DNA from 3 places in the Bacillus pretiosus genome. Region 3 is predicted to be linked to each of the others. Evidence: riboswitches for the same ligand, from Rfam matches in the RefSeq annotation. Region 3 holds a riboswitch; each other region holds the start of a gene.

Region 1 (3,288 bases), 1.6 Mb from region 3:
TTCGTAAATGAATCCATTTGTACGATAAACTCAGCATCTTCATATACAACATAATCTGCATCATATGTATCCCAAATTAAATCAACATCAACGAAAATACTGCAAGAGTTTGTCATTGTTCCTCTAATGCGAATGATTTTTTTGTCTTCACGTTCTAATCTATGTATAGCTGCTTTTGCTTCATCAGTAATGCGAATGTTCATGGTATCCCAACCTTTATGTATATTTCCTTTATTATTGCAAAAACAGGAGGAATAGGGAAGGGAGAAGCATTGGAATAAAAAACGAGCAAACATATTTGTTTGCTCGTTTCACTTTATTTCAATTCACATTTATCAAGTGGAATCACTTTCGTTTTCTTCGTAAATTTATATCCTAACCATAGTACTAAGAAGAGTGGTAAACCGATGTAAGAAACGAGTACACCGTTCCAATCGATTGCTTCGCCCATGAATGCGCCGTAGTTTTGTCCTAAAATTACGATGACACAAAGTGCAAATGCGAAGATTGGACCGAACGGGAACCATTTTGCTCTATATGGTAAGTCTTTTAAATCTTTACCTTGAGCGATATATGCTTTACGGAAACGGTAATGACTAATTGCGATTCCGACCCATGCGATAAAGCCAGACATTCCAGATGCGTTTAATAACCAAATGTATACAACACCGTCACCGAATAAGGAAGCAATGAAAGCGATACTACCAACAATTGACGTTACGATTAATGCGTTAACAGGTACACCGCGGCTATCTAATTTACCAAGAAACTTCGGTGCTTTACCTTGGCGAGCTAAGTCCCAAAGCATACGAGTTGATGCGTACATTCCAGAGTTACCAGCAGATAGTACTGCCGTTAAAATAACAGCGTTCATAACAGAAGCAGCAAAGGCAACGCCTGCTTTTTCAAAAATAAGTGTAAATGGACTTACTGTAACATCACTTGCGGCAAGGCTTTCAGTTGTATAAGGAATTAATAAACCGATAACGAGAATCGCAAGGATATAGAATAAAAGAATACGCCAAAAGATCGAGCGAATTGCTTTCGGAATGTTACGCTCTGGATCAGCAGTTTCACCAGCAGCAACTCCTAATAATTCAGTTCCTTGGAAGGAGAACCCAGCAGCCATAAATACACCGATAATTGCCATAATGCCGCCATTAAATGGCGCATCTGCAACAGTGAAGTTTTTAAAGCCAACAGATTCGCCGCCCATAATCCCGAAAATCATCATGAAGCCGACAATTAAAAAGATAATAATAGTAACTACTTTAATAAGTGCGAACCAATATTCAGATTCACCAAACCCTTTAACAGATAAATAGTTTAAAAGGAAAATAATAGCTAAACATAATCCACTCCAAATAAGAGAAGGGGTATCTGGGAACCAAAATTTCATAATTAATGTTACAGCAGCGAGTTCAGCAGCAATTGTAATGGCCCAGTTATACCAATAGTTCCATCCAAGTGCAAAGCCAAGGGACGGATCAACAAATTTTGTTGCATAAGTACTAAAAGATCCAGTAACAGGCATGTAAGCTGCGAGTTCAGCTAAGCTTGTCATTAAAAAGTAAACCATAATCCCGATTGCGGCGTATGCAATTAATGCGCCACCAGGTCCAGCTGAATGGATGACACCACCGCTGGCAAGAAATAGTCCGGTACCGATTGTACCACCGAGAGAAATCATCGTAAGGTGACGAGATTTTAATCCGCGTTTTAATTCACCTTGTCCTTGTGTAGTTTGCGTTTTAGAGGTAGCTTGATTCGTTGCGCTATTCATGTTCAACACTCCTTTTCTTGTAAGATAGGAAGGAACGGGGGAGAAAAATACAAAAAACCGCCAAAGGAATTTGGCGGAACGTTTCACAAATAACCACCCCATCATACCCTTCCGTTAAGATAGCACCCCACGTTTACACGGTAATTTTGTAAACGTGACAGTTCTGTTCCTTTCGGAGACAGACCCAGCTCATAATTCCAGAGAAGAAATATAAACTTCGGCAACTTTTCCTTTCAAACGGAGTCGGTGACATTCTCTGTGTCTCGTCCGTTTTACTCATAAAAGTCGCAACCTCTACCTCATCGGATTGATGAGGATTTGATATATTGCTAAGATTTTTAATATATGGCAATTGTAATGACTTTCTGAATATATTGCAAGATATTTTGTTAGGAAAAGTCAAAAAATATCGGTTATTGTATAGGAAACGCTCGCAAAACTCCACCCGAACCAACTGTTATGTAAAAAAATAAAGAAAGAAATTGTTATACAAATGTTTCGCAAAAAATATTGAAAAACCCTCTAAAATTAAAAGAAAATTCAGAAAATATAATTCGACATAACTATCAAAAGAGGATTATTCCTTAAATTCGTTTCAAAGAATAAGTATAAATCTGATAAGTAGAATGAATATTCTTTTTATTTCTGGTAAAATTGAAGTATTGTTTAATTGAAAAGGGGAAATCAACATGAAATTAGAAACAGAAAGGCTCTATATAGTACCGTGTACAGAAGAGAGGATGCACGTTGCGAGCAAGCAAGGATATGATAGTGGTCCACATATTGTAGGACATGTAGAAACTGTAAAAAAAGATAAGGAAGTATTACCTTGGGGCGCGTGGTATGTCATTCGAAAAGAAGATGACATCGTTCTAGGTGATATAGGGTTTAAAGGGAAACCAAATGAGGAACATATAGTAGAAATTGGTTACGGATTTATTGAGAAATATTGGAATAAAGGGTATGCGACAGAAGCTGTAAGAGAGCTAATAAATTGGGCTTTTCAAACAGAAGAGGTAGAAACGATTATTGCAGAGACACTTCTTGAAAATATTAGCTCGATTCGTGTATTAGAGAAACTACATATGAAGAGAATTGGCACTACAGAAACGATGATTAATTGGAAAATAGAACAATAAAAAATACCGCTCGAAGTATATCGGGCGGTATTTTTATCGTTATGGTAGCATTTGTTTTTGATCATTCGGATATCCAGCTGTCGATGCGTTAGAACGCTTGGAATGATTGCGAACAGCAATGAAAATAGAAATAATAACGACAAGACCAACTGCCACGTAAGAAAGTGAAATAATAGTTGGATCAACTTTAAATGTAGTAAGCAGTGTACGAATGTTTGTAAAGATAATAAGGCCGCCAACTAATACGCCAAGTAAATGAGAAGGAACGATGCGCACTAACCATGCAGCGATCGGTGCCGCAACGATACCACCGAGCATAAGAGAAAATACCCAAACCCAGCTTACTTGTTCCCAGCCAAGAGAAAT
Region 2 (3,288 bases), 510 kb from region 3:
CACTCTTACAAGTTGCTATTTTAGGAGGACTAATCATGACAACTAGCAATACGTACAAATTTTATTTAGACGGAGAATGGAGAGAAAGCTCTTCAGGAGAAACAATCGAAATTCCATCTCCATACTTACACGAAGTAATTGGACAAGTACAAGCAATTACTCGCGGAGAAGTAGATGAAGCAATTGCATCTGCAAAAGAAGCTCAAAAATCATGGGCGGAAGCTTCTCTACAAGATCGCGCAAAATATTTATATAAATGGGCTGATGAGCTCGTAAATATGCAAGATGAAATTGCCGATATCATTATGAAAGAAGTCGGTAAAGGTTATAAAGATGCGAAGAAAGAAGTTGTTCGTACAGCTGATTTCATTCGTTACACAATCGAAGAAGCTCTTCATATGCACGGAGAAAGCATGATGGGCGATAGCTTCCCTGGCGGAACGAAATCTAAACTTGCGATCATCCAACGCGCACCACTTGGTGTTGTATTAGCAATCGCACCATTTAACTACCCAGTAAACTTATCTGCTGCAAAACTTGCACCAGCATTAATTATGGGTAACGCTGTTATTTTCAAACCAGCAACCCAAGGTGCAATTAGTGGTATTAAAATGGTTGAAGCACTTCATAAAGCTGGCCTTCCAAAAGGTCTTGTAAACGTAGCTACAGGACGCGGTTCTGTAATTGGTGACTACTTAGTAGAACACGAAGGCATCAATATGGTATCGTTCACAGGTGGTACAAACACAGGTAAACATTTAGCGAAAAAAGCTGCAATGATTCCACTTGTATTAGAACTTGGTGGTAAAGACCCTGGTATCGTTCGTGAAGATGCTGACTTACAAGATGCTGCAAACCATATCGTAAGCGGTGCATTCTCTTACTCTGGTCAACGTTGTACAGCTATTAAACGTGTACTTGTACACGAAAACGTAGCAGATGAGCTTGTTAGCTTATTAAAAGCGCAAGTAGCTGAACTATCAGTTGGATCTCCAGAACAAGATAGCACAATCGTTCCATTAATCGACGACAAGTCTGCTGACTTCGTTCAAGGTTTAGTTGACGACGCTGTAGAAAAAGGTGCAACAATTGTTATCGGTAACAAACGTGAGCGTAACTTAATTTACCCAACATTAATCGACCACGTAACAGAAGAAATGAAAGTTGCTTGGGAAGAGCCATTCGGCCCAATCCTTCCAATCATCCGTGTTTCTTCAGATGAGCAAGCAATTGAAATTGCTAACAAATCAGAGTTCGGCTTACAAGCAAGTGTCTTCACAAAAGACATTAACAAAGCATTTGCAATTGCTAACAAAATCGAAACTGGTTCTGTTCAAATTAACGGACGCACAGAGCGCGGCCCTGACCACTTCCCATTCATCGGTGTAAAAGGTTCAGGTATGGGCGCACAAGGTATTCGTAAGAGCCTTGAGTCTATGACACGTGAAAAAGTAACAGTATTAAACTTAGTTTAATCTTATATGTAGAAGCTGATCTAATTTTGGATCAGCTTCTTTTTATATCAAATAATTATTCATTCCTAATCACAAACTCTTCTCTATAATCTGATTATTACTATATCCATTGACGTATAAAAATACATTTGTTACTCTTAAAGACGTTAATTTAATATTTAAATCCTCATTCGTATCTCGGTGAGGTAGAGGTTGCAGTCATTAAGAGTATCATTTCAAGAGATGTAGTGGCATTGATGAAGGAATGAGAAAGGAATGATTGCCGAAGTAAGTTGTGTCCACCATGCACGCTTGCTGGGTCTGCATTTAATAAGTGCAGAACTGTCACAAACGTTTCGTTTGTGGAGAGCTATCGAGAGGTATGTCGTGGGTTTCTTATAAGATAGAAAGCATGTAGCGGCAAATTACGTGCTTTTTTTGTTTTGTTTGGGACTTCTCTTCTCTACTAAGAAGACATACATATCTCCTCGCTTGACTTGGTTATACTAACTTTGGAGGTATTTTCTATGCAACAAAAAAAATGGGGCTTTTGGGTACTAACAGCTTTCGTTGTCGGTAACATGGTTGGCGCTGGTATTTTCATGGTGCCAAGTACGTTGGCACAAACAGCAAGCCCTCTCGGTGTCACTTTAGCTTGGTTAACAACAGGGTTTGGTGTTTTAATGCTAGCTCTTGTTTTCGGTAATTTAGCAATTCGTCGTCCTGATTTAACGACAGGACCACAAAGTCATGCATATGCTTTATTCTCAACACCAAAAAAGAAAAAAATGGCTGGTTTCAGTATGGTATGGGGATATTGGGTTGCAAACTGGGCAAGTAACGTTGCCATCATTACATCTTTCGCGGGATATTTATCACTCTTCTTCCCAATTATGAAAGATACACGACTACTATTTTCAATCGGTTCTTTTAACATAGAAGTCGGAAAACTAATTACATTTACGATTTGTTCCATCTTACTTTGGGGAACTCATATTATATTAACAAACGGTGTAAGCGGAGCTGGAAAACTAAACTTCTTAGCAACAACAACGAAAGTAACAGGATTCCTTTTATTCATCGTCGTTACGTTATTTGCATTCGAGGCTTCTAAGTTTGGACAATGGTACACACCGATGATCGATAAATCAGGTGTATCACACGGCCTTCTTTCACAAGTAAATTTAGCCGCTCTTACAACACTTTGGGCATTTATCGGAATTGAATCAGCAGTACTTTTATCAAACCGTGCTACCTCTCCTAAAACAGTAAAACGCGCAACAGTTGCGGGATTACTTATTACAGTTGCGATTTACTTAGGAATTACAATTTTAACAATGGGTGTCCTTCACGTTGATAAATTACAAGCTTCTGAACGTCCATTAGCAGACGCATTAAACGCTGCAATGGGGCATGGCGGCGGGAAACTGATGGCATTACTTGCTCTTACTTCCCTATTCGGTTCTATCTTGGGCTGGATTTTATTAAGCTCAGAAGTACCATATCAAGCTGCAAAAGAAGGTTTCTTCCCTTCCTTCTTTACGAAAACAAATAAAAAAGGAAGTCCAATTTACTCATTACGATTAACAAACATTATGTCGCAAGTGTTCTTATTCTCAACACTATCCGGAACAATTGCGGAAGCTTATACATTCGTTATTACCGTATCAACACTAGCCTACCTCATTCCATATCTCGTTTCACCAATCTTCCAGTTAAAACTAGTCGCAACTGGTGAAACATATAAAAATGAAATGCGGGCAAGAATTACAGATGGCATAGTAGCAGTAATCGCACTTTGCTACGCACTATGGGTTATTAAAACCGGCGCATC
Region 3 (3,288 bases):
TTCATAAAAAAAATCTTTCCCATTTCGAAAAGACTGTTCGGTAATATATTTTACCTTATCTTTCAAAATGGATTCCATTTTGCTGGATTTAGCACCTTGCTTTCTATAAGCAGGTTGCCGAGCTTCTTCGGGCCAGTTCCCTCCGCTTCTCTTGATAAGCTTTGTATTTGTATTTTATCACAATTCTGATTTTTTTCAATCCTAGTTTTCCGATATATTTTAATTATTTTGTTTTATAAAAAAGGAATTGCCCATCCGAACAACTCCTTTTTCCCATTCACACAAGTTCTTTAATACGTATGCGATCGTTCCCAATAATATTTTCATATGTTTCACGCTCTACAACAATTTGTGATGTGCCGCCTTTCGCGAAGACGACAGCTGGTCTACGAATCCGATTATAATTATTCGCCATCGAGTATCCATATGCCCCTGTACAAGAAATTGCTAATAAATCGGCTGAAGCAACTTTCGGTAGAGTGATATCCCAAATTAACATATCTCCACTCTCACAGCACTTCCCAGCAATCGAGACAAGTTCCTCATTCTCATCATTCCCTCGATTCGCTAACATCGCTTCATAACGAGCGTTATATAAAGCAGGTCTTAAATTATCAGTCATCCCACCATCCACTGATACATATTTCCGAATACCAGGAATATCTTTCACAGATCCGACTGTATAAATTGTCGTTCCAGCATCCCCTACAATACTACGGCCTGGTTCAACCCATATTTCTGGCAGGGGATAATTACATACTGTAAATTGTTCCCTCACAGCACTTGTTACAGCTCGCACATATGTCTCAAGAGTTAATGGTGTATCTGACTCTGTGTAGCGTATTCCGAATCCTCCGCCTACATTTAGCACTTTTACTACATAGTTTGTTCGCTCTCTCACTTGTTCTAAAAATTGACGAAGAACTTCAATCGCTCGCACAAAGCCGGCCGTTTCAAATATTTGTGATCCGATATGTGAATGAATTCCTAACACATTATAATTTGATTTTTGTAAAGCAATCTCAATTACTTGCATCGCTTGACCATTTGACACGCCAAATCCAAATTTCGAATCATCTTGGCCTGTTGTAATATATTCATGTGTGTGCGCCTCTACTCCGGGCGTTACACGAATTAATATGTTCACAAATTTCCCATGTTGCACTGCTAAATCATGCAAAATTTCTAATTCCAAGAAATTATCTACGACAAAACAACCAATATTCGCCTGAAGAGCCATCACAATTTCTTCTTCTGTTTTATTATTGCCGTGAAAATGAATGCGTGATGCTGGAAATCCTGCTTGCAGCGCAGTATATAATTCTCCTCCAGAAACAACATCTAATGACATATTCTCTTCACGAGCCACTCGGCACATCTCCATGCACAAGAACGCCTTGCTTGCATATGCTACTTGATAAGAGAAACCACTTTCTTTAAACGCACGATGAAACGCGCGGCACTTTCCTCGAATTGACTCTTCATCGTATACATAAAGTGGTGTTCCGTATTGTTTTGCTAGCTGCGTCGTATCACATCCTCCAATTTCTAAGTGTCCTTGCCCATTGATTCGGCTCGTGCCGTGTAAATACATTTGAATTCCTCCCTTATTTCCTCTAAAACTCATAACCCCAATCTTCTATTCATTGCAGCACGCTTTTAGATAGACAAAAAACGCGCGGAACAATGTTCACACGCGTTTCTTATTAGGAAAAATATATATTGAAAAAATAAACGAGTTGTTATCTCCTCAAAATAAGAAACCGCATCAACATCTCCAAATAGCTCTCCATAAAATAAATATTATGACAGTACTACATTTATTCAATGCAGTCCCAATATATGAATAAGATGGTTATTCTTATATTTCGGCAATAGTCCCTTTCAACCTATGATCACAGATTCCATTAAATCTCCCATAGCTTACTCTTTCCTATCGCGGCCTCTACCTTTGAGAGTAGATGAGGTAAGTCTATTTAATTTTCAAACATCTAATTGTTGCTATTAACAATACCAAAGGACCATTTTATTTGTCAAACAATTTTTTATATTGTTTTTTTACAGTTTAATTTCGTATCATTTGGTAAGCGCTTTACTGAAATCTTTGACACTTCCCATTCGCCTTCTTCATTATTAAATGTAATCGTTACCTTCTCAAATGGTGGAGCAATTTTCCCAGCAACTCGTTCATACTTCGTTACTTCAATACTTGCTTGAAATAAATATGTACCGCTATACACTTTTTTTAAACTAATAATTTTAGGACATTGATAAGGCTTCAAGCTCCCATATTGTTTTTCAATTGCTTTATTTATTTTCGGAAATAAAACAGAATAAAGGGCATCTTCCATAAGAGGTGCATCATATTGGGCTACCGACACACTCGGTGAAGCAAAAAGTATAACACTACTGCATACTATAAAATATAATAATTTTCGCATTATAACCTCCGTATTATTACACGATTCTTTCTGCGCACGATAATTATCATACATAGAAACTCCGTTTTATTGTCTCCCACTGCCCTTTTTCTACTCAATTATTATAAAAAAGTCCACAACTCTCTTTTATTTTCGTATAATGATACTCATAGTATAATAAACATAATAACAAAGGACTGTTCGTATATATAAAATGAGGCGCTAATCAAACCGGCTCACAAGAACTGTCATGCTTTTTAGGAGAGGAGTATATTATGCTACAACGTCTGTTTCCAAAACTGCGATTTGCACTCGTTGCAGTCGTTTTATTATGGATAAAAACATATATTGTGTACAAGCTAGCATTTGATATTAAAATTGATAACTTCTTTGAAGAATTTATGCTTTTTATTAATCCACTAGCTGCGTTACTTTTATTTTTCGGTTTTGCTTTACTTGCATCTAAACACCGAAACCGTATTATAGTTGGAATCAGTTTTATACTGTCCTTTATTTTATTTGGAAATGCAATGTTTTATGGGTTTTATAACGATTTCGTTACGTTCCCAGTTTTATTTCAAACAAATAATATGGCTGATTTAGGGACAAGTATAAAAGAACTCTTTACGTACAAAACATTACTTTTATTTGCAGATGCAATTATTTTAATGTTTCTTTCACGTAAATTCCCAGCATTTTGCGACAAGACGCCACTTTCTCGCTCTGAGAAGCGAACTTTCTTTAGCGGTGTAACAGCTCTATTAGCATTACAAATTGTCGTTTCAGTTATTTATAAGCCACAAATGTTCTCACGCTCATTTGATCGTCAAACTGTCGTGAAAAATTTAGGTTTATACACATATCATCT

The links. A riboswitch is a leader RNA that binds a small molecule or an ion and turns the genes downstream of it on or off. The one in region 3 is predicted to bind lysine.
Region 1: linked by a shared signal. The riboswitch ahead of ACU8YW_RS15195 (amino acid permease) and the one ahead of lysA (diaminopimelate decarboxylase) in region 3 are both predicted to bind lysine.
Region 2: linked by a shared signal. The riboswitch ahead of ACU8YW_RS04480 (amino acid permease) and the one ahead of lysA (diaminopimelate decarboxylase) in region 3 are both predicted to bind lysine.

The regions. Positions count from the first base shown of each region.
Region 1 covers NZ_CM129593.1:2,956,058-2,959,345, reverse strand. The annotation lists gene ACU8YW_RS15200 (iron-sulfur cluster biosynthesis family protein) at 1-203, opposite strand, end outside; gene ACU8YW_RS15195 (amino acid permease) at 317-1,783, opposite strand; lysine riboswitch at 1,896-2,088, opposite strand; gene ACU8YW_RS15190 (GNAT family N-acetyltransferase) at 2,473-2,922, shown strand; gene ACU8YW_RS15185 (sulfite exporter TauE/SafE family protein) at 2,962-3,288, opposite strand, start outside.
Region 2 covers NZ_CM129593.1:860,519-863,806, reverse strand. The annotation lists gene gapN (NADP-dependent glyceraldehyde-3-phosphate dehydrogenase) at 36-1,475, shown strand; lysine riboswitch at 1,654-1,835, shown strand; gene ACU8YW_RS04480 (amino acid permease) at 1,982-3,288, shown strand, end outside.
Region 3 covers NZ_CM129593.1:1,371,272-1,374,559, reverse strand. The annotation lists SAM riboswitch class I at 53-161, opposite strand; gene lysA (diaminopimelate decarboxylase) at 278-1,594, opposite strand; lysine riboswitch at 1,775-1,956, opposite strand; gene ACU8YW_RS07195 (DUF3888 domain-containing protein) at 2,046-2,441, opposite strand; gene ACU8YW_RS07190 (LTA synthase family protein) at 2,696-3,288, shown strand, end outside.